DNA from 3 places in the Rhodoligotrophos appendicifer genome. Region 3 is predicted to be linked to each of the others. Evidence: predicted binding sites of a transcription regulator. Region 3 holds the regulator's gene; each other region holds the start of a gene.
The links. The regulator HrcA, encoded in region 3, represses chaperone genes, less so after heat shock. The targets are predictions, from matches to a motif close to GTTAGCACTCNCNNNNNGNGAGTGCTAAC.
Positions count from the first base shown of each region.

Region 1: the regulator HrcA is predicted to act here: its motif matches at 4,825-4,853, upstream of FKM97_RS06520 (co-chaperone GroES).
Region 2: the regulator HrcA is predicted to act here: its motif matches at 3,275-3,303, upstream of FKM97_RS04620 (co-chaperone GroES).

Region 1 covers NZ_VHKL01000002.1:517,945-525,984, reverse strand. Annotated here, with positions in the region: gene FKM97_RS06545 (bifunctional riboflavin kinase/FAD synthetase) at 1-657, opposite strand, end outside; gene FKM97_RS06540 (MaoC family dehydratase) at 654-1,082, opposite strand; gene FKM97_RS06535 (TIGR01459 family HAD-type hydrolase) at 1,149-2,021, opposite strand; gene aptA (omega-aminotransferase AptA) at 2,215-3,564, opposite strand; gene FKM97_RS06525 (glycoside hydrolase family 19 protein) at 3,780-4,586, shown strand; gene FKM97_RS06520 (co-chaperone GroES) at 4,959-5,249, shown strand; gene groL (chaperonin GroEL) at 5,331-6,980, shown strand; gene FKM97_RS06510 (fumarylacetoacetate hydrolase family protein) at 7,076-7,927, opposite strand; gene FKM97_RS06505 (LutC/YkgG family protein) at 7,956-8,040, opposite strand, start outside.
Region 2 covers NZ_VHKL01000002.1:106,835-114,874, forward strand. Annotated here, with positions in the region: gene purU (formyltetrahydrofolate deformylase) at 188-1,039, opposite strand; gene groL (chaperonin GroEL) at 1,211-2,860, opposite strand; gene FKM97_RS04620 (co-chaperone GroES) at 2,910-3,224, opposite strand; gene FKM97_RS04625 (hypothetical protein) at 3,472-3,717, shown strand; gene FKM97_RS04630 (hypothetical protein) at 3,730-4,032, opposite strand; gene FKM97_RS04635 (hypothetical protein) at 4,256-4,465, shown strand; gene FKM97_RS04640 (ornithine cyclodeaminase family protein) at 4,531-5,529, opposite strand; gene FKM97_RS04645 (LysR substrate-binding domain-containing protein) at 5,634-6,533, shown strand; gene FKM97_RS26875 (hypothetical protein) at 6,534-6,656, opposite strand; gene FKM97_RS04650 (MFS transporter) at 6,755-7,960, opposite strand.
Region 3 covers NZ_VHKL01000001.1:569,559-577,598, forward strand. Annotated here, with positions in the region: gene nudC (NAD(+) diphosphatase) at 1-545, shown strand, start outside; gene FKM97_RS02650 (B12-binding domain-containing radical SAM protein) at 602-2,194, shown strand; gene FKM97_RS02655 (TM2 domain-containing protein) at 2,223-2,510, shown strand; gene hrcA (heat-inducible transcriptional repressor HrcA) at 2,616-3,677, shown strand; gene grpE (nucleotide exchange factor GrpE) at 3,734-4,363, shown strand; gene dnaK (molecular chaperone DnaK) at 4,568-6,526, shown strand; gene dnaJ (molecular chaperone DnaJ) at 6,657-7,805, shown strand; gene FKM97_RS02680 (SRPBCC family protein) at 7,819-8,040, opposite strand, start outside.

The DNA of each region.
Region 1 (8,040 bases), on a different contig from region 3:
GCAACCGTTCTCAAGGGCGATATTGACGGTAGGAAAGCCCATGGTGCGCCCCCGCTGATCCCCCGGAACGACCCTGGAAAGGACCGTCCACCGATAGCCAAGCTGTTGATTTGCCGATGAAACTTCCCCCTGACGAAGTTCCCGGCGAATGCTGCTGGAAGAGAAGGGAGCAACCCCGTCATCGTCGGTGACCTGCTCCACCACCGTGACCCCGAAGCCGAGCTCCTTGCCGAGTGTCCGCATCATCTCGGGCGAGCCCTTGCGACCCTTTCCAAAATGAAAGTCGTACCCTGTTACCACATGGCAAACCCCGAGCCTGTCTACCAATTCTTCCCTGACGAAGCTTTCGGCCTCCTTGCTGGCGAGGTCCCGATCGAAGGTCAGGATCTGCATGAAGTCGGCACCGCAGCCCCCGAGAAGCTTGGCTTTCATCGCTGGCGGCGTAATCCGGAACACGGGCTCATTCGGGCGGAACAACGTTCTCGGATGCGGTTCAAAAGTGACAACGCCAAATGGTGCGTGCAGAGCCCGCGCCTCCCGAAAAGCGAGGCTGAGCAACATCTGGTGGCCCCGATGGACACCGTCGTAATTGCCAATTGCAACAACTGCGTTTCGGCATGTTTCAGGAGCGATTTGATCGTTCTCAATGATGATCATGAGCGTTCCGGCACGAGCACCTTTGCCTCGCCATCCAGCACGACCGTCTCCCCCACGCTTGCCGTGCAGGCGAGAGTGACGCGCCTTCGGCGTGCATCGATCTCCACGATCTCGACGCGAGCAACGACGGTGTCCCCACAACGTACAGGTGCACGAAAGCTCAAGCTCTGCGACAGATAGATTGTCCCCTGCCCCGGCAACTGCATACCGATCACCGTCGAGATCAGACTCGCCGACAACATGCCATGCGCGATCCGCGTCTTGAACATTGTCGTCGCGGCAAATGCCTCATCCAGGTGAACCGGGTTATGGTCGCCCGACAGATCGGCGAACTGCTCGATCGAAGTCTCGTTGAGCTGCTTGCTGACGCTGGCCGACATGCCGATCGACAGATCTTCGAAATTATGGGCGCGGGGTTCCATCATCACATGCCCCTCCTCGGGCGCGGCGGACTTTAATCGCGCGGCGGGCCTGCTGCAACGCGAAAGGACTTACCAGCGCAGGACCGGCATGATCCCCTGAAGCCGCAGTCCGGGAGCTGTCTCGTCGAGCCGGGCAAGAAGGGGATCGAGGGCGGCGGGATCGCCATTATGCAAATCTTCAAGCTCATGGGCGTGAATGCCGCCGGCCACGAACAGCGCATCGATGCCATTGAGCGCAGCGCCGCGCATATCCGTCTCCATGCCATCCCCGATGGCCAGCACATCGTCGCGTCCGAGGTCCATATCCGCGAGATCGGAAGCAATGGCGAGGGCATCGCCATAGATCAGCGCGTCAGGCTTGCCCGTAAAGATGACCTTGCCGCCGAGCGCCTCGTAGCGGTCCGCCAGGGCACCGGCACAATAGAGGAGGCGGTCGCCCTTCTGCACCACCTTGTCGGGATTGGCGCAGTAGAAGATCTGACCCTTGGCGGCCATGGTTTCGAGCAGGGGATCGTAATCCTCCGGGGTCTCGGTCAGATCATCAACCAGGCCGGTGCACAAGACGATCTCGGCGTCCTCGATGGGAACCTCCGCGATGTCCAGGCCCTCGATCAGGCCCCGATCCCGATTGGGGCCGAGGAAATGGACGGCGGGATGGCCATGTTCGATCACCATCCGCCGCATGACGTCGCCCGACGCGAGCACTCGGTCATAGGCCTGCGCGGAAACGCCGAGCCGGTTGAGTTGGTCGATGACGGGATGATAGGGCCGCGGCGCATTGGTGATGAAGACGACGATGCCGCCTTGCTGCCGATAGGCGATGAGGGCCTCCACCGCCTCCGGGTAAGGCGTGACGCCATTATGGACCACGCCCCAGACGTCGCAAAGCCAAGCCTTGTAGCGGCCGGCGAGCGAGGCCGCACTTTCAATGATGTCGGTCATGAATCTATTGCCGTCTCATAGCTCTCCCCTGCGGAAGAGGGAGCAGTTGGATCGGGGTTGTCCCGGCCGGAGCGGAGCGCCGGGATCTCGTGGCAAAAGCCGATCGGGATCCCGGTTTTTTGCAGCAACACTCTCGGTGTTTCAACCCGCCCCGGATAACCGCGGAAGGAGCGGACGAGGCGAAGCCCCGCTCTCAATCCAGCGCGTTGAGCACCTTGCGGAGCTTGTCGAAGGCTTCTCCGACTTGTGATTCGCTGATGATGAGCGGGGGCGACAGGGCGATGGTATCGGCGGTCACCCGGATCATGATGTCATGATCGTGGAAGGCCTTGGTCATCGCCTGGTAGCCGCGCTTGCCGACCCCGTCCTTGTGCGGATGCAAATCGATGCCGGCGACGATGCCGATGGTGCGGATATCGGCGACGTTCGGAGCGTCCTTGAGGGCATGTGCGGCATCCGCCCACATCGTCTCCATGGATTGGGCCCGCTCGAACAGGCCCTCGTCGCGATAGACGTCGAGGGTGGCGATGGCGGCTGCCGCCGCGATGGGATGACCTGTATAGGTATAACCGTGGAACAGCTCGATTGCATTCTCCGGGCCTTTCATGAAGGCCTCGTAGACATGATCGCGCACAATGGCCCCACCCAGCGGAATCGCACCCGAGGTGACGCCCTTGGCGAAGGTGATGATGTCGGGAATGACGCCGTATCGTTCCGCCGCGAAGGCAAATCCGAGACGCCCGAAGCCGGTGATGACCTCATCGAAGATCAGCAGGATGCCGTGCTTGTCGCAGATCTCGCGCAGACGCTGCAGATAGCCCTTCGGCGGCGGCAGCACGCCCGTCGACCCGGCCATGGGCTCGACGATGACGGCAGCCACGGTGGAAGCATCATGCAGCGTGACGATGCGTTCAAGATCATCCGCCAGATGCGCGCCCCATTCCGGCTCGCCGCGCGAAAACGCCTGGTGCTCGCGATTATAGGTATGCGGGAGATGATCGACGCCGGTGAGCAGGCCGCCGAAGAATTTACGATTATTGACGATGCCGCCGACGCTGATGCCGCCGAAGCCCACACCGTGATAGCCGCGCTCGCGACCGATCAGCCGGGTCCGCTGTCCCTGCCCCTTCACATTGTGATAGGCGAGCGCGATCTTCAGGGCCGAGTCGGCGGCCTCTGATCCGGAATTACAGAAGAAGACATAGTTGAGGTCGGCGGGCGCGAGCATCGCGACCCGCGAGGCGGCCTCGAACGCCTTGGGATGGCCGAACTGGAAGCTCGGCGCGTAATCGAGTTCCGCGGCCTGCTTCTGAATGGCCTCCACGATGGGTCCGCGGCAATGGCCGGCATTGGAGCACCAGAGGCCGGCAGTGCCGTCCATCACGGCACGACCGTCGGTGGAGTAATAATGCATGTCCTTGGCACGTGCGATCAGCCGGGGCTGCTGCTTGAAGGCACGATTCGCCGTGAACGGCATCCAATAGGATTCGAGATTATTCGGCGAGGGCTCCCAAGCCGCTCCAGCCGCATAGGCTTCGGACATGATGGTCTCCAGACGAGAAGAGGCTCAAGCGGAGCCTGAAACGCGTGCGCACCCTATCAGAGGCATGGGGGCTTGGGCAAATCGCCATCCTGCGACGGAATGGAGCACAGATCGGCCCGTGGCCGCCGTCATGCCGGATCTTCGCCCCCCGCAGCAGCTCCGGCAGGGCTGCTACCGGTCGTCCAATCATGATAGGATGCGGCGAGGAGACGGGGATGATCTATCCGACTTTTGAGCAGCTGAAATGCATCGCACCGCAAGGCGACGAGGCGATCCTCCAGGCCGTCGCATCGAAGCTGCCCGAGCTTGGCCCGCGTTACGGCCTGGATACGATGCGGCAGGTGATCCACTTCATCGCCCAGGCGGCTCACGAGACGGACGGATTTCGAGTGACCCGGGAATATGCCTCGGGCGAGGCTTATGAGCGACGAGGGGACCTCGGCAATACCGAGTCGGGGGACGGCGTGCGGTTCAAGGGGCGCGGCATCTTCATGCTGACCGGCCGCGACAATTACGGCAAGATGGGCGAGATGATCGGTCGTGATCTTGTCTCTGATCCCGACCAGGCGGCGGATCCGGCGATCTCCGTCGAGATCGCTCTCTGCTATTGGCGCTCCCGCAGCCTCAACCTTCTGGCGGAGGCGAATGATTTCATCGGCGTCACCCGGCGGATCAATGGCGGCGTGAATGGCTTTGCCGACCGCAAGCTCTATTTCGGGCGGGCCTGCGAAGCTTTGGGAGAGACCGATTCGCTCATGCCCCAGATTGCAGGCCTGTTGGGTCCGGGAGATCGCGGCCAGGCGGTTATGGAGCTGCAACACCTGCTGAACGAGAAGCGCGGGGCGGGCCTCGATGCGGATGGTCGTTATGGCCCCGCGACCGTCGCGGCCGTGAAGGCCCTCGAAAAGGAGCTCGGCCTCACCATCGATGGCATCGGCCATCCCGCCGTGTGCGAGGCCCTGGCGGGATTGCCTGAGCCCGCGGGGCCGGCAGATCCCGCGGAAGCGTATTTCTTGGTCTGAGAGACGCTGCCCGCGTCGGACACGCATGAGGCTGCGATCCTTGCAGGCCTCCGATCCTTCTTAAGGATGTCATCGAAATAATCCGCCTTCGCAGGCGCTATCCAGCTAAAAGCCGAGTGTCGGGCTGCGCTGGAGCGCCGGGTGGGCGATGATTATTCGAGGCCTCCATTGCGCTTCGGATTGGACCGCCTATCTCTCCCCTTGACTTCCCCTCCCCAGATCGCCTATCTAGCGCACCGTTAGCACTCACCCATGCTGAGTGCTAACAACTGGTCGCCTCCGGGCGTTGTGCCCGCGTCGCGCCATTTCCCAGGTCCAGGAATTCCGCGACCCCAATGTCTGGGGACGCATTGCTCTTAGGGAGTAGAACTTATGTCATTCCGCCCATTGCACGACCGCGTTGTCGTGAAGCGTATCGAGGAGACCGCCAAGACCCCCGGCGGCATCATCATTCCGGACACAGCCCAGGAGAAGCCGCAGCAGGGCGAGATCATCGCCACCGGCCCCGGTGCACGCGGTGATGACGGCAAGGTCGTCGCGCTCGACGTCAAGAAGGGCGACAAGATCCTGTTCGGCAAGTGGTCCGGCACGGAAGTGAAGATCAACGGCGAAGAGCTGCTGATCATGAAGGAAAGCGACATCATGGGCGTGCTCGAGGCCTGAGCCTCACCGTCTTCCCGATGATCGAATGAGGGGCGACAGGCGCCGAGCCCGCCCCGCCACACCAACCGAAAGAGACAGAACATGGCAGCGAAAGACGTACGTTTTTCCACTGATGCCCGCGCCAAGATGCTGCGCGGCGTCGACATCCTCGCCGATGCGGTGAAGGTAACCTTGGGCCCCAAGGGCCGGAACGTCGTGATCGACAAGTCCTTTGGCGCCCCGCGCATCACCAAGGACGGCGTGACGGTCGCTAAGGAGATCGAGCTGGAGGACAAGTTCGAGAACATGGGCGCCCAGATGGTGCGCGAAGTGGCCTCGAAGACCAATGACCTCGCCGGCGACGGCACCACGACCGCCACGGTCCTGGCCCAGGCCATCGTCCGTGAGGGCGCAAAGTCGGTGACCGCCGGCATGAACCCGATGGACCTGAAGCGCGGCGTCGATCTCGCCGTGATCAAGGCCGTCGAGGAGCTCAAGAGCCAGTCCCGCAAGGTGTCCTCTTCCAATGAAATCGGCCAGGTCGGCACGATTTCCGCCAATGGCGACAAGGCCATCGGCCAGATGATCGCCTCCGCCATGGAGAAGGTCGGCAACAACGGCGTCATCACCGTCGAAGAAGCCAAGACCGCCGAGACCGAGCTCGACGTCGTCGAAGGCATGCAGTTCGACCGTGGCTACCTCTCGCCCTATTTCGTCACCAACGCCGAGAAGATGGTGGCCGAGCTCGAGGAACCCTACATCCTCCTGCACGAGAAGAAGCTCTCCAACCTTCAGGCCATGCTCCCGGTCCTCGAGGCCGTCGTCCAGACCGGCAAGCCGCTCCTCATCATCTCCGAGGACGTCGAAGGCGAGGCCCTGGCGACCCTGGTCGTGAACAAGCTGCGCGGCGGCCTGAAGGTCGCAGCCGTGAAGGCTCCGGGCTTCGGCGATCGTCGCAAGGCGATGCTGGAAGACATGGCCGTCCTGACGAAGGGCCAGGTCATCTCCGAAGATCTGGGCATAAAGCTCGAGAACGTGACCCTCGACATGCTGGGCCGCGCCAAGCGCGTCCGCATCGGCAAGGACGAGACCACGATCGTCGACGGTGCCGGCAGCCAGGATGAGATCGAAGGCCGCTGCAACCAGATCCGTCAGCAGATCGAGGAGACCACCTCCGACTACGATCGCGAGAAGCTCCAGGAGCGTCTGGCGAAGCTGTCGGGCGGCGTCGCCGTGATCCGCGTCGGCGGTGCGACGGAAGTCGAAGTGAAAGAGAAGAAGGACCGCGTCGACGACGCTCTCAACGCGACCCGTGCGGCCGTCGAAGAAGGCATCGTCCCCGGTGGCGGCGTGGCTCTGCTGCGCGCCAAGAAGGCGGTCTCCGCTCTCCACAGCGACAATCCCGACATCCAGGCGGGCATCAATATCGTCGCGAAAGCCCTTGAAGCCCCGATCCGCCAGATCGCCGACAATGCCGGCGCCGAAGGCTCGATCGTGGTCGGCAAGGTGCTGGAGAACACCGGCGCCTATGGCTTTGACGCCCAGAACGACGAATATGTCGACATGGTCGCCAAGGGCATCATCGATCCGACCAAGGTTGTCCGCGTGGCTCTGCAGGATGCAGCCTCCATCGCCGGCCTCCTGATCACCACCGAAGCCATGGTCGCCGAGCGTCCGAAGGATGCCGGTCACAGCCACGGCGGCGGCATGCCCGGCGGCGGCATGGGCGGCATGGGCGGCATGGACTTCTAAGCCAGCCCCGGCACATCGAGACACAAAGAGGCCGCCCGGAGCAATCCGGGCGGCCTTTCTCTTAGGCGCGCGCTCTACGCAGGAAGGGGCGAAGCCTAGGCTTCCGGGTCCGCGACGACCTTCTGCCGCTGATCGCCGAGCCCTTTGACGCCGAGCGTCATCACGTCGCCCGCCTTCAGGAAGATTTGCGGCTTCTTGCCGAGGCCGACGCCGGCCGGCGTGCCGGTGCAGATCAGATCGCCCGGCATCAGCGTCATGAACTTCGACACATAGGCGACGATCTCCTCGACCCCGAAGATCATGTCCTTAGTCGAGCCGTCCTGCATGCTCTTGCCGTTGAGATCGAGCCATAGCCGCAGATTCTGTGGATCCTTCACCTCGTCCTTGGTCACCAGCCAGGGGCCGATCGGGCCGAACGTGTCGCAGGACTTGCCCTTCGTCCACTGTCCTTGGCGCTCGATCTGATACTCGCGCTCAGAGATGTCGTTGACGGTGCAATAGCCGGCCACATAGTCCAGCGCCTGGCCTTCCTTGATGTATTTGGCCTGCTTGCCGATCACGACCCCGAGCTCGACCTCCCAGTCGCTCTTGACCGAGCCCCGCGGCAGCAGCACGTCGTCATTGGGTCCCACCACGCAGTTCAGCTGCTTGGAGAACACGATCGGCTCCGAAGGCGCCTTGGCGCCAGTTTCCTCGGCATGGTCGGTATAGTTCAGGCCGATGGCCAGGAACTTCTGAAAATGGGTGATGCAGGCGCCGATCCGCTGCTCGGTCATGACGATCGGCAGTTTCTCGGGATCGGCGGCGAGGATCTGATCGAGATTCTTCGGATGCAATGCCTCGGGCGTGATGTCGTCGACGATGTCCACGAGTTGCCGGATCCGGCCCTGTTTGTCGATCAGGCCCGCCTTTTCCGAGCCCACGTCTCCATAGCGTACAAGCTTCATCTTCCGTTCTCTCCCTGTGATTTGAAACTCACCGCCCACCGACGATGATGATGTGCAGACGACGGGGGCCATGGGCACCGAGCTGGATCTGCTGCTCGATGTCGGCGGTGCGC
Region 2 (8,040 bases), on a different contig from region 3:
ACAATCCTTGCTGCCGTGAGCCTCCAATGCTCAAGGGCGGCGGATGCCCTGTAAATCGAACTCTCCGTGATCGGAGGAGCCGGCATTGCCGAGACGGGAGGCCATTCTCGCCGTTATGCCGGAAGGATCTGGCTTTGTCATGGCAGGAGAAACGCAGCCGCCTGCGCGGCCGAGCCGCTCGGCGGGCTCAGAACACGACGGTCTTATGGCCGTTGATTACCACCCTGGATTCCAGATGGTGCTTCACAGCGCGCGCGAGGACCCGGCTTTCGATATCGCGGCCCGTGGCGACGAAGTCCTCCGCCGTCATGGCGTGGTTCACCCGCTCCGTCTCCTGCTCGATAATCGGCCCCTCGTCGAGATCCGGGGTGACGTAATGGGCGGTCGCGCCGATCAGCTTCACGCCGCGTTCGAAGGCCTGGTGATAGGGCTTGGCGCCCTTGAAGCTCGGGAGAAAGGAGTGGTGGATGTTGATGATGCGCCCTGCGAGGCGCTCGGAGAAGGAACTCGACAGGACCTGCATGTAGCGGGCGAGCACGATGAGCTCCGCCCCCGTGCTCTCGACCAAGGCGAAAAGTTCACGTTCCCGCTCCTGCTTGTTCTCCTTCGTCACGGGCCAGCAGTGATAGGGGATGCCCTCCATCTCGACGGCCCTGCGACTGTCCTCATGATTGGAGACCACAGCTGCAACCTCCGCCTTCAGCCAACCGACGCGGATCTGATAGAGGAGATGCAGGAGGGCATGGTCGAACTTGGAGACCATCACGATGATCCGCGGCGTGCGCGCCTGATCAACCAGGGTGGTCCTGATGGCATATTTGCGCGACGGCCCGACCAGGGCTTCGGCAATCTCTTCGCGGGTGAGATGGCTCGGCGCCGCAAATGCAATTCGCATGAAGAACTGATTGCTCTCGCGGTCCCAGAACTGGCCGCTCTCGGCGATGTTGGCTCCGATACGGGCAAGCTCCGTCGTCACTGCCGCCACGATGCCGGGCTGGTCCGTGCAGGACAGGCTCAGAACATAGAATCGATTGGCCATCATCACCCCGAACCCGATTGGAGGCTGCCTCGCGCACGCGCCATTTCGGGGGCCTGTAGCGGAGGAGCCCCGGCACTGTCAACAGAGGAACAAAAGTTTCACGTGAGGAAAAAGAAGAAGCACGGACCCTGCGGCCCGTGCTCCCCAATATCGTGACGATGCAGACCAGGCTTAGAAGCCCATACCGCCCATGCCGCCCATGCCGCCCATGCCAGGATTGCCACCTGAGGAGGACTCCTTGGACGGGATGTCGGCGATCATGGCCTCCATGGTGATCAGCAGGGCTGCTATGGACCCTGCATCCTGCAAGGCGGTGCGGACGACCTTCGCGGGATCGATGATCCCGGCTTCGACCATGTCCACATAGCGTTCCGTCTGGGCGTCGTAACCCTGGTTCGGGTGATTGCCCGCCAGCAGCTTGCCGACCACGATGGATCCCTCGACGCCGGAATTCTCGGCGATCTGGCGAATGGGAGCTTCCAGCGCCTTCAGAACGATGGAGATGCCAGCGGTCTCATCGGCGTTGCCGCCCTTGAGCGCGGCGAGAACCGATTTGGCGCGAAGAAGGGCCACGCCGCCCCCCGGAACGATGCCTTCCTCGACGGCCGCGCGGGTGGCGCTGACGGCATCATCGATGCGATCCTTGCGCTCCTTGACTTCCGTCTCGGTCGCACCGCCGACGCGAATAACGGCGACGCCGCCGGCGAGCTTTGCGAGCCGCTCCTGAAGCTTCTCGCGATCATAATCGGAGGTGGTCTCCTCGATCTGCACCTTGATCTGCTGGACACGCGCCGCAATGTCGGCCTTCTCACCAGCGCCATCGATGATGGTGGTGTTGTCCTTCTCGATGACCACGCGCTTGGCCCGACCCAGCATGTCGATCGTGACATTCTCGAGCTTGACCCCCAGATCGCCAGAGATCATCTGGCCACCGGTAACCGTCGCCAGGTCTTCGAGCATGGCCTTGCGGCGATCACCGAAGCCGGGCGCCTTCACGGCTGCGACCTTCAGGCCGCCGCGCAGCTTGTTCACGACCAGAGTCGCCAGGGCTTCACCCTCGACGTCCTCGGAGATGATGAGCAGGGGCTTGCCGCTCTGGACGACCGCCTCGAGAATCGGCAGCATCGCCTGGAGATTGCCGAGCTTCTTTTCGTGGATGAGGATGAGGGGCTCTTCGAGCTCGACGCGCATCTTCTCTGCATTGGTGACGAAATAGGGGGAGAGGTAACCGCGGTCGAACTGCATGCCCTCGACGACGTCGAGCTCGGTTTCGGCCGTCTTCGATTCCTCGACGGTGATCACGCCTTCCTTGCCGACCTTCTCCATGGCCTTGGCGATCATCTCGCCGATGAGGCTGTCGCCATTGGCGGCAATCGTCCCGACCTGGGCGATCTCGCCCGAGGACTTCACCTTCACGGCGCGGGCGCCGATCTCGGTGACCACCGTGGCGACGGCCATGTCAATGCCGCGCTTGAGATCCATCGGATTCATGCCGGCGGTGACCAGCTTGACGCCTTCGCGGAGGATGGAGGCTGCGAGCACCGTAGCCGTCGTGGTGCCGTCACCGGCCAGGTCATTGGTCTTCGAGGCCACTTCGCGCACCATCTGGGCGCCCATGTTCTCGAACTTGTCGGAGAGTTCGATCTCCTTGGCGACGGTGACGCCATCCTTGGAGATGCGGGGAGCCCCATAGGAGCGGTCGAGAATGACATTGCGGCCCTTGGGACCGAGCGTCACCTTCACGGCATTGTTCAGCAGCTCGACGCCGCGCAGCATCTTATCGCGCGCATCGGTGCCAAATTTAATTTCCTTGGCGGACATGGCTTTAATCCAATCGAATAATTGAAAGACATTCTGGAGGCGTCGGAGGTCAGGCGGCTTTTCTGGCCGCTTCGGTGGTCTCGACGACGCCCATGATATCGCTCTCCTTCATGATCAGCAGCTCTTCGCCGTCGACCTTGATTTCGGAGCCGCTCCATTTGCCGAAGAGGACGCTGTCGCCGATCTTCAGGTCGAGGGGGATGAGCTTGCCGTCTTCGTCACGAAGGCCCGGTCCCACTGCGACGACCTCGCCCTCCTGGGGCTTCTCCTTCGCGGTGTCGGGGATGATGATCCCACCCTTGGATTTGACATCGCCCGCGGCGCGCCGAATGACGACTCGGTCGTGAAGTGGTCGGAATTTCATATGAGTTTCTTTCTGCGGCCATCAGAGGCCAGCATCACCCTTATACATGCTTTGGCACTTGAATGATAGGAGTGCTAACGTCGAAAATAAAATCGGGGCGTTTCGCCCGGACAGGAAAAAATCGTTTAACAGTGGGCGAGGATGATTTTTGTCGAAGCGAGAATTTAATGACGTCATTCGAGAGAATATTTGAGGAATTACTTCTCCAGAGGCGTCTCTCAGGCGGCGTCGAGGCGGGTCAACTTCAATGACGAAGCAAACGGCGTATATCGTTCAGGCCTTCGTTGCCGGCCGCGGCAAATCCCTGAGGCAGGAGCCGCCGATCCTGTGTACGTCCGCAGATGACGCCTGCCGGCGCGCAGAGCGCCTCTCGAAGGTCAGGCTCGGGGTCGTCGCTTTCTCCACGTCGGCCGATGTCGAGATGGGCGATTATGACGACACTCCCATCATATTGTTCAAGGCCGGAGAGTTCCCCCCGGCCTTCGACGAATAAGACGTCTTGCGTTCAGTGCCAGCCGCGCGCCGTCGGCAAGTCGCCGGTGACATCAACATGGGCTGCATCGGCGGAGGCGAGCAGCTGCTTGGATGAGAATCTGAGGTTCAGCAGGCGACCATCCTCGGTCAGAAGCTGAATGTTCGGACGGCCGAAGACATCCTTGAGAATGGCCGCGGCCATGCACACCTCGCCTGAGCTTGTCACCCCGCGTGCGCCTTGGTTAAACCCTTCGAAGTCATAGGAGGCCTGGCCGATCTCGCCGCCATCGCACATGACGCGTCCGGTTCCTGAAATTCTCCCGAGATACTGCATGTCATCGCCTCCGAATTTGACCAGGGCATCGCTGCATCCTGCAAATAAATTATAACAACTCAATAAAAAGATGGAATTGTCGCTGAATAATAAATAGGTTTAATATTTGACAATTCAAGTTATTGTTGTGGCGTCGACTGACTCGGAATGCCCCGCCCGAGGGATGGTTATCATTGCCGGTCGGACGCCGCGGCTCGACTCCGCAATCCAAGGAAAAAAATTCATGAATTCCCGCAGCTCAAAGGCCAAGGCAGAGCGTCAATTTCATCCGGCGGCAAAGACCGACAAGAGTGCCGTGATGCGCATGGTCGAGGCGGATGCCCTCCTCGCCCAGCAAAAAACTGCCCGGCTGCGGGCCCAGCGCCTGGCGCATGAGTCGACGATCTTCGTGTCGCCGGCCAAGGTTCTGAAAGCGCCTCCCGCCGCAGGATGAGCCGGGTTCCTTCCGCCTCAGTCCAAGGGGCGCACCCGATCGCGAGGGGTGCCTCGGCCATGCGATCATAAAAGAAGCGTCGTCCCCGCCTGCCCGGTTCGTGCACCGTCATAGACGATGCGGGCGGCCACCAGATCCTCCATGGCGATCCCCATGGCCTTGTAGATCGTGATGTCACCCTGGGTGATGCGGCCGGGCTTGTGACCCAGCAGCACCTCTCCCAGTGCCGTAGCTGTGGCGGGATCGATCCCCGCCAGTTCGCCGCAGCCGACCGGTGGCGCGTTGAAGGCATCCGCGGTCTCCACGAAGAGACGGCCGCGCTTGAGGAGATCCGGTGGAAGCTCCCCCGATGGCGGGGCATAACCCACCGAAGAGACATGGGTGCCGGGACGAATCCAGCCGGCGTCAATGACCGGGGCGTAAGCATGGGTCGCCAGGCAGACCACGTCGGAGCTGCGTATGGCGGCCTCCACATCCTCAACGGCGCGCGCGCCGGAGTGACTCTCCGCCAACAGCTGGGCATCCGCAAAATGCAATGATGCGATGCGGATCTCGGCGAAGTCGCGGACCAAAGGCAGGAGCCGCAGGTGTTCCCGGCCCTGTACACCCGCGCCGATCAGCGTCACCACGCGCGCATCGGGGCGGGCCAGTTCGCGCACGGAGAGGACCGCCGAGGCCGCGGTGCGCATCCCGGTGATGTGAGTGCCATCCATGATGCACAGGGGCGTCCCCGTCTCGGGATCGAAGAGCGCAATCAAAGCGAGGTGGTTGGGAAGGCCCCGCGCCAGATTGCCCTCGAAGACGTTCACCACTTTCACGGCGATCGGCCAGCCCGGCGCCCAGGCCGGCATGGACAGGGAGAATCCTGCGTTCGGCAGCGTGACGCCGACGCGCTCGGGAGACTGGACGTCTCCACTCGCCAGCCGCCGAAAGCCCTCGGCGAGACCGTCGAGCAGGGAGGTGGGGTCAAGAAGGCGTGCGACGTCGCGCTCGCCGAGACACAAGACCGGCAGGTCCCCCTTGGTGATCGTCGCTGCACCAGGAGCGCTTAGAGTGTCGTGCATTTCCGTCTCCGTGAAGTTCTGCGGATCTGGCAGTAAAATCATGGTGACCTACCGGAGCAAATGAGGAATGCTGCTTCATCATAATCTTGGGTAATGATGAAGCCATGCGTCGACTTCCGTCACTGGGTGCCTTACGCGGCTTCGAGGCCCTCGCGCGCACGCTCAGCTTCACGCGGGCCGCCGCCGAACTCGGAGTGACACAAGCCGCCGTCAGCCGGCAGATCAGAGGGCTGGAGACCGAGCTCTCCGTTCGCCTCATCGACAGGCGACCGGGGGCCGTTCACCATCTTACGGATGCCGGAAGGCTGCTCTTCGAAGGCCTCGATAAGGGATTCGGAGCCATTGCCGAGGCGGTGGCGCAGGTGGCCGGCAGCGAAGATCGCCACATCCTGACTGTGGGAGTGCCGCCGTTCTTCTCCGCCGAGTGGCTGACCCCGCGGCTGCACGAATTTCTCTCCATGCATCCGGATATCGAGCTGCGGCTGCACCACTCCTATGCTCCGGCCGATCATCGTCGCGAGGGGATGGACCTTGATATCAGCTGGGCCGGTGCGGACGCTTTCGGCATTCGGCGCGAGAAGGTGCTGGACGGGTCACTGGTACCGGTTGCAAGCCCTGCGTTCGTCGAGACGTCGGGCGGTATTGCTGCGCCCAGGGACCTGCTTGAGCATCGGCTGTTTCACGAGTTCGAAGTCGACCATTGGGTTGCATGGTTCGCAGGGCAGGGGGTGAAAGCGCCTGAGAAAATCCCCAGCCTGAGACTGAACGACAGCCATGCCTTGCTGCGCACGGCACTGGACGGGCATGGCGTCGCGTTGTTTTTCGCGGAGCTCATTCAGCCCTATGTGCAATCGGGACAGCTCATGCGCCTCTTCCCGAACGCCGTGCATGTGGGATTGGATTTTCAGCTGGGCTTTCCGGACGGCCGAGACCTTACCGCTAAAGCAAAGGCCTTCCGCCGATTCGTCCACGCGGTGGCTGCTGGCTCCACCGAAGAGGAGTGATCAACCGGCTTCGCTGTAGCGATAGCGGGTCTCGATGTGATCCCATGACGGAGCTTGAGCCGAGACATGCTGGGGCGGGTTCAGCGCCAAGAAAGTCTTGAGTGCAGCGATCAGTCGGCTCATGGGTCATCCCCTCAGTTTACAAAGCGATAACCAACTTCGCAAAAACTGGTTCCCCAAAGATAAAGGCCGCGAGAAAAATTTTTCCGCCAGGCGGCTATTTACAAAGCGGGTCTCAATCGATGTCCGGGGAGCGGCGGGAAGGTGAAGGCCACGGCGACGGCCGCCAGCCCAACGACCGCGGACCCGAGGAAGAGCCAGGAATATCCGCCAAAGGCATCGAAGATCAGGCCACCCGCCAACGGGCCAAAGGCCATGCCGAGGCTCGACAGCATGGTGACCGCGCCGAAGACGGTGCCGAGAATGCGCTGGCCGAAATATTCGCGCGCCAGCACGGCGTAAAGCGGCATCACCCCGCCATAGGCCGATCCGAAGATGATCGCGAGGGCATAGAACTGCCCGATGCCGCTGACAAGGACATAGGCGGCAATCGCCAGGGCCTGCACGGCCAGACCGGCGATGAGCACCGGCTTGACGCCCAGGCGGTCGGCCAGCGTCCCGTAGAGGAGCCGGCCCCCCAGTCCGGCGAGGCCCTCGACGCTGTAGATGCTGACGGCCGCCATGGGACCTATGCCGCAGATCATGGCATAGCTGACCATATGAAAGATCGGTCCCGCATGCGCTGCACAGCAGGCAAAGAAGGTGAGACCCAGCACGAGAAATTGCGGCGAGCGGAACGCGTCGGACACCGACATGCCTGTTGTAGCGACGGACTCGTGAGGAGCCCTTTGGGCCGGTGCGAGGGCCGGGGGGCGGCGGACCATGAGGGCAGCCGGCACCAGCAGCGTCCAGGCGGCGATGCCGATGATCAGCATGGCGGTGCGCCAGTCAGAGGCTGAAATCAGCCAGCGGGCGAAGGGTGAGATGGTCATAGGCGCGACCCCCATGCCGGCGGAGACGAGAGAGACGGCAAGGGCGCGGTTGTCGTCGAACCAGGCGGTGGTGGCTGCGATCATGGGGGCAAAGAAGGCGCTGGCGGCGAGGCCGACAAGGACGCCATAGGTCAGCTGGAAGACGAGCAGGGATGGCGCACGGCTGGCGAGAACCAAGGCCAGTCCGAGCAGGAGGGCGCCAGCCAGGACGACGATGCGCGCACCAAAACGGTCGCTGGCCGCGCCCCAGGCGAAACCACCAAGGCCCATGACGATGAAGTTGAGGGTCATCGCAGTCGAAATGCCGGTGCGCGACCACTGGGTGTCAACCGACATGGGCTCGAGGAAAATCGCCAGCGAGAACATCGTGCCCATGGCGACGCAGGTCATCAACGCGCCAAGGGCGACGATCACCCAACGATAGGAATGGCTCATGCCTGCACCTCTCCGGGGGTTGCCCCCGTGCCGATGCTACAGCAGGGCTCAGATTGCCCGGCTGCACCACGTTCTCAGTC
Region 3 (8,040 bases):
TCCATTGGCACGCCACCCATCGCTTCTGTTCGAAATGCGGGAATCGAAGCGAGATCCGCGAGGGGGGGTACAAGCGGGTCTGTCGAACTTGCCAGAGCGAGCATTTCCCTCGGACCGACCCGGTATCGATCATGCTGGTGACCCGGGGTGACTTGTGCCTTCTTGGACGGCAGTCGAGATTTGCTCCGGGAATGTATTCGGCGCTGGCAGGCTTCATCGAACCCGGGGAGACCATAGAAGACGCGGCACGGCGGGAAGTATTCGAAGAAGCGGGGATCCGCATCGGCTCGGTACACTATCACTCGAGCCAACCCTGGCCATTCCCTGCTAATCTGATGATCGGTGTCATTGCCGAGGCGCTCACTGAGGAAATTGTCGTCGATTACACCGAACTCGAAGACGCTCGCTGGTTTCATCGCGAGGAGGTGAGATCAATGATCCGTGGCACCCATCCGCAGGGTCTGGCCGCACCAGGACCCTTTGCAATCGCCAGTCGCCTGCTCAAGTCTTTTGTCGACCAAGATGTCGCGGCAACGGTGTCCTGATTCTCAGAGTTGATGTAATCTTGGGCGAGCTGACTCGATGCAATTGGAGGTGACTGATGCGGTATACCGGAATCGTAAAGAATCAACGGCGCATTCTTTGTGTTTTTCCGGGCTACACGCCATCCTTCGGCACATTCCAGCACGCTTTCAAACTCATGGGGAATGTGAAGGCATTCATGCCTCCGCAGGGGCTCCTGGTCATCGCAGCCTATCTTCCGGCGAGTTGGGAAGTTCGATTTGTCGATGAGAACATAAAGTCCGCGACCACAGATGATTTTACATGGGCCGATGTCGTCTTCGCCAGCGGGATGCACATCCAGGCTCCTCAGATAAATGACATCCGAGCCCGGGCTCAGGCTGCGGGGAAAGTCACCGTCCTGGGCGGTCCATCCGTTTCCGGGGCCCCGGAAATGTATCCAGAATTCGATTACCTCCATGTAGGCGAGCTAGGAGATTCGACGGATAAACTCATCGCCATCTTGGATGAGAGCATCGTCCCGCCGGCGACGCAGATGCGCCTGGAGACCATCGAACGGACCCCGCTCCACGACTTTCCCCTACCGGCCTATGACAAGATCGGCCTTGGAAAATATCTTATTGGAAGCTTGCAGTTCTCCAGCGGATGCCCCTATCGCTGCGAATTCTGCGATATTCCTCAGCTCTATGGCCGGCAACCGCGATTGAAGACACCCGAGCAGTTGACGGCTGAGTTAGATGGCATGATGTCCCAGACGTTCCGTCCTTCCGCTGTCTACTTCGTCGATGACAACTTCATCGGGAACCGTAAGGCCACCAAGGACATGCTGCCCCACCTGATCGAGTGGCAGAAGCGGCACGGATATCCGCTTCAGTTCGCATGTGAGGCAACCCTCAACATCGCCAAGCAGCCCGAAATCCTTCAGATGATGCGTGAGGCCGGCTTCATCACGATCTTCGTGGGCATCGAAACCCCCGAAGCCGGAGCGTTGAAGGATATGCGGAAGGAGCACAACACCACGCTTCCCATGTTCGAAGCCATCAACATCATCAACAGTTACGGCCTCGAGGTCACCTCAGGAATGATCCTGGGACTGGATTCCGACACGGACAACACCGAGGCAGCGCTCACCACGTTCATTGACGCGTCCAATATTCCTGTACTGACCATCAACTTGTTGCAGGCCCTGCCGAAGACACCATTATGGGACCGGCTTCATAAGGCAGGCCGCTTGGTGGAAAGTGATGGACTTGAGTCCAATGTACGCTTTCTGCGGCCCTATGAAGAGGTTATCGGATCATGGCAAAGGTGCATCGAACACGCTTATGCGCCTGAACGATTGTTCGAACGGTTCCGCTATCAGGTCGACGCGACGTACTCGAACCGCATCAAGACACCGCTTCGAGGCAAGCTGTCACTGGCAAATTTGGTCCGGGGCTTAGCGCTCACCTGGAATACCTTGATATATCTAGGAATTAAGCCGAAATACCGGGGCATCTTCTGGAGGGCTGCACTGCATGCGCTCAAACGCGGACAAATAGATACGGTGTTCAACATGGCCTTTGTAGGCCATCACCTCATTACGTTCACCAAAGAGGCTCTCGAAGGCGAGCAGAATGCATCCTTCTATTCAAAGCACACGAAGGCTCCCAGCAAGCGTATGGCTGCATGAGATGCATCGCCAAGAGCGGAGTTAAGCCATGAGCATCAGTACTGAAAATCAAATTCTCATTGAGACCCGCGTGGCCAATGAAGGCCCCAGCATCGTCGTTGCTTATCTGCTATGGCTGTTTCTGTGGTTTGTGTCTGCTCATCGCTTTTATCTCGGCCGGCCAGGATCTGCGATCCTACAAATTCTCAGCTTTTTAATCGTAATCGGTTTTATCTGGGTTGTGATCGACGCCTTCTTGATGCCCGGGATGGTTCGCGAGAAGCAAGATGAGATCCGGCGTCGATTGAGCACGCAACTCCCGAGTGGGATCAGGTGAGGCCCCTGGCGTCACCTCCATTGACGGCCTTTGTTAAGAGACCTAATTTATGTCGACCTACGCCGCGATAATGGTCGCTGAGAGGCTGGCGACAGCCAATTGAGCATGGATGAACGCCTTTCCGGCTTAGCCGGTTTAGACAAGCGCTCTCGAGAAATCTTCCGTCGGCTTGTCGAAACGTATCTTTCGACAGGCGGCCCGGTCGGATCCCGAACCATATCCAAATCCCTTCCGATGAGCTTGTCTCCGGCATCAATCCGCAATGTGATGACCGATCTGGAAGCTATCGGGTTGATCACCTCGCCACATACGAGTGCGGGTCGACTGCCGACGGAGCTCGGCTTACGGTTTTTTGTCGATGCCTTGCTGGAAATCGGAAACATCAACGAGGATGAGCGCTCCCAGATCGAAGCACGGGTGAGCGGTGCGAACCGCCACCGCATTGACGACGTTCTGACATCCGCGACGAACATGCTGTCGGGGTTGAGCCAATGTGCCGGTGTGCTGATGGCGCCGAAAATCAATATGAGGCTGAAGCATATTGAATTCGTGAAGCTTGATGCGGAGCGAGGGTTGGTCATCCTGGTGGGCGATGACGGGACCGTCGAGAACCGCATCATGGCGCTGCCCCCGGGGCTGCTTCCGTCCTCTCTCGTTGCCGCCTCCAATTATCTGGGTACGCGCTTCATCGGTAAGACGCTCAGCGAAATCCAGCGATCGATGAAGAGCGAGATCCAGCTCTTGAGGCGCGAGATCGACGAGTTGACCGCCACAGTCGTCGAGGAGGGATTGGTCAATTGGTCGTCCGATGCCCCTGAGAGTGAGAAAACCCTGATCGTACGCGGCCGCGCCAATCTCATTGATGATATCGATGCTCTCCAAGATCTGGAGCGCGTCCGGAGCTTGTTGGACGATCTCGAGACGAAGAAGGATCTCATTCGTCTTCTGGGCATGGCTGAAGAGGGAGAGGGTGTTCGGATATTTATCGGCTCGGAGAACAAGCTGTTTTCATTATCCGGCTCCTCTATCATCATCGCGCCCTATCGAGACGCGGAAGAGCGCGTCGTGGGCGTGCTGGGCGTGATCGGTCCCACGCGGATCAATTACGCTCGGATTATTCCCATGGTCGATTACACGGCGAAGATGGTCAGTCGGCTCTTGTCTTGATTTTTCGACCCTTACCGTCGATATCCGGTTCGCGCTTTGCGCGAGACTGAGGATGAATGATGAGCGATAAGAACAAGCCCGAAACGTCCCTCCACGATCAGCCGACGAACGAGTCTCATGACCCGTACGCGGAATCGGGGAGCGGTGTCGGTTCTTCCGACACGGACAGAGAGAATTTGAGTTCCGAAACCATGGTTGCAGCCATTGAGGCCCTTCAAGCTGAGAATGACGGCCTCAAGGACCGGGTTCTCAGAACCATGGCTGACATGGAGAATCTGCGACGCCGAGCGGAGCGGGAAAAGACGGAAACTGCGCAATATGCCACAACGTCCTTCGCGCGCGACATGGTCACCGTCGCCGACAACTTCAGCCGGGCTCTGGCCGCAATGCCTTCAGAGGCGCTGGACAGCGCCGACGAGGCCACCAGAAATCTGGTTGCCGGCATCGAGATGACCGAGCGGGAGATGCAAAACGTCCTTGAGCGGCATGGCGTGAAGAGATTTGATCCATCTGGCGAACGCTTCGACCCCAATCTGCATCAGGCCATGTTTGAGGTGGATGATCCAAACACGCCCTCTGGGACTGTGGTGCAGGTCATGCAGACAGGCTACAAAATCGGCGAACGTGTGTTACGGCCGGCCTTGGTGGGGGTCTCTAAGGGTGGGCCAAGACTGACGAATTCCTAGAACTCGGCTTTCGGCGACGTTGCCGCTGCAGGCTTGATGAGCTTGAAAAGCGTAGAGAATTGCGGCGCAACCCGCCTTGCAGCCTTGTAAAGACGCACATATATAGACCGCAACTTCCAGGTCGAGTTTCTGATCGAGTTGGAGGAGGCCGGCCACCGCGGAGGCGGAGCTTCTTCGGACATAAAGGTGCTTGCGATAAGGCCTTTGAGCCGGCCTGCCGCAAAGGAGGTAGAGAGAATGGCTAAAGTAATTGGTATTGACCTCGGGACCACAAATTCCTGTGTGGCCGTGATGGAGGGTCAGACCCCCAGAGTGATCGAAAACGCGGAGGGTGCGCGCACCACTCCGTCGATGGTAGCATTTTCGGAAGACGGAGAAGTGCTTGTCGGGCAACCGGCAAAGCGTCAGGCTGTTACGAATCCTGAGAATACGTTTTTCGCGATCAAGCGTCTTGTCGGCCGCCGTTACGCGGATAAGGAAGTCGATAAGGCCAAAGGTCTTGTTTCCTACAATATCGTCAAGGCGGACAATGGCGACGCCTGGGTTGAGGCGCGGGGAAAGAAATACGCTCCCTCGCAGATCTCCGCCTACATTCTGCAGAAGATGAAGGAAACCGCCGAACGCCATCTCGGGGAGAAGGTCGAACAGGCGGTTATTACAGTTCCTGCCTATTTCAATGACAGTCAGCGCCAGGCAACGAAGGATGCGGGCAAAATTGCCGGCTTGGATGTCCTCCGTATCATCAATGAGCCAACCGCTGCCGCTCTCGCCTATGGCTTGGATAAGCAGAACCATGGTGTGATCGCCGTTTACGATCTGGGCGGCGGCACGTTTGACGTGTCGATTCTCGAGATCGGTGATGGTGTTTTCGAAGTTAAATCCACGAACGGTGACACGTTCCTTGGCGGCGAAGACTTCGATATGCGCCTGGTCGATTACCTCGCGGATGAGTTCAAGAAGGAGAACGGGATCGATCTCCGGAAGGACAAGCTTGCTCTTCAGAGGCTGAAGGAAGCCGCTGAAAAAGCGAAGATCGAGCTGTCCTCCGCGACCCAGACCGAGATCAATCTTCCCTTCATTACCGCCGATCAGTCCGGCCCAAAGCATCTCACACTGAAGCTCACCCGAGCGAAGCTCGAGGCCTTGGTTGATGATCTTATCCAAAAGACCATCGCGCCTTGCAAGGCCGCTCTTAAGGATGCGGGTCTGAGCGCTGGGGAGATCCAGGAGGTGATCCTGGTCGGCGGCATGACCCGCATGCCGAAGGTTATTGAGACCGTAAAGAACTTCTTCGGCAAGGAGCCCCACAAGGGCGTCAATCCGGACGAAGTCGTGGCAATCGGCGCGGCAATTCAGGCCGGTGTGCTGCAAGGCGACGTCAAGGATGTCCTGCTGCTCGACGTGACCCCCTTGTCATTGGGCATCGAAACCCTTGGTGGCGTCTTCACGCGATTGATCGATCGCAACACCACCATTCCGACCAAGAAGTCACAAACCTTCTCGACGGCTGAGGACAGTCAGACAGCGGTGACGATCCGGGTGTTCCAGGGTGAGCGCGAGATGGCGGCTCACAATAAGATCCTCGGTCAGTTCGATTTGGTAGGAATTCCTCCGGCCCCGCGGGGAATGCCCCAGATTGAAGTTACGTTCGATATCGATGCCAACGGCATAGTGAATGTTTCGGCGAAAGATAAGGCCACGGGCAAGGAACAGGCCATTAGGATCCAGGCGTCGGGTGGACTATCCGACGACGAGATCAGGAACATGGTCAGTGATGCCGAAGCACATGCGGCGGAGGACAAGGAACGCCGCGCTCTTGTGGAGGCACGAAACCACGCTGAGGGCTTAATTCACCAGACGGAAAAGTCATTGGCGGAATTCGGCGCAAAAGTCAGTCAGGCTGACAGGAGCACCGTCGAAACGGCGATTGCTGACTTGAGATCGGTGCTCGAAGGGGAAGACACCTCGGCCATACAAGCCAAGACTCAGGCTCTGACCCAGGCGGCGATGAAACTGGGGGAGGCCATGTATCAACAGGCTCCTGAAGGTGGCGACGATGCCGGAGGTGAGGCTGGCGGACAGGGTGCCCGCAGTAGCGACGATGTCGTCGATGCCGACTTCGAGGAAGTGCGCGACGACGACAGGAGATCAACAGGATCGTAAGTCCTGGTTGTTAGGTAATGCTGACTGAACCTGCCTGTCTGAAGGACGGCTTTGAATAGACATGTTGGACCTCGCTGCTTCGATCGAAACGGGAAGCAGCGGGGTCTTTTACATGTATGAGTTTTGAACCATGGCGAAACGCGATTTCTACGAAGTCCTTGGGGTGGAGCGCAGCGCTGACGAGAAGCAGCTGAAAGCCGCCTATCGGAGCATGGCGAAGAAGTATCATCCTGACGCCAATCCGGGTAACGCTGAAGCCGAGCACCGCTTTAAAGAAATAAATGAAGCTTATGAGACCCTGAAGGACCCGCAGAAGCGGGCCGCATACGATCAGTTCGGGCACGCAGCTTTCGAAGCGGGTGGTTTCGGACGCGGTGGCGCAGGGTTCGGGCCCGATTTCTCAAGCTCCATGTCTGACATGTTTGACGATCTCTTTGGCGAGTTCATGGGAGGACGTCGCGCCGGTGGTGGACGTCGCCAGAACGCTGCCAGCCGAGGATCCGATCTCCGCTACAATATGGAAATCACGCTGCAGGATGCCTATGAGGGTAAGGCCGCCCAGATCAGGGTACCGACCAGCATCACCTGCGAAGTCTGCGATGGGTCAGGGGCTAAGCCGGGCACGTCACCGAAAGCTTGTTCCACATGCGGCGGTGCGGGGCGCGTTCGCGCGACGCAGGGCTTCTTTACGGTCGAGAGAACCTGTCCGACCTGCCAGGGACGGGGCGAGGTGATCGCTGAGCCTTGCTCGGCCTGTAGTGGAAACGGCCGTGTCATGCGTGAGCGGACGCTTTCCGTGAATATCCCGGCAGGGGTTGAAGACGGGACCCGGATTCGACTTGCCGCCGAGGGAGAAGCGGGGCTGCGAGGCGGTCCCCCAGGCGATCTTTATATTTTTCTATCGCTCAAACCGCACGAGTTCTTTCAGCGGGATGGCGCGGATCTGTTCTCCCGCGTACCGATATCGCTGACCACTGCAGCCCTAGGGGGCGAAATCGAGGTCCCTTGTCTCGACGGCAAGAAGGCTCGCCTTCGAATCCCGGAAGGAACTCAAGCGGGTAAGCAGTTCAGGCTGAAAGCAAAGGGAATGCCGGTTCTTCGCTCCCACCAGCATGGTGACCTGTATATTCAGGTGGCAGTCGAAACACCGGTAAATCTTTCCCGGCGGCAGAGAGAGATTTTAGAGGAGTTCGACCGGGAGTCTCACAATAAGAACAATCCCGAGTCGGAAGGATTCTTTGCTAAGGCGAAGGCCTTTTGGGATGGCTTCAACGAGTAGTTTTGTCAGCCAGTCACGAGTTGAACTGCTTCCGCAAGGCGTCTAGGCCCGTGCTGTAAATCGAATCCACGACTTGGATGGCCTTGTCTTCCGTCGCGTCCTTCGCTGAGAATTTGCCGACCCATTCGACAATGCACCCCTCCGCCTGAGGTTTCACTGTGATCGTCGAGACGTAATCTTGGACAGGGAGAGGCCCCTCGATGATGCTGTAGGTATAAGTCATGCCTTGGTCGTC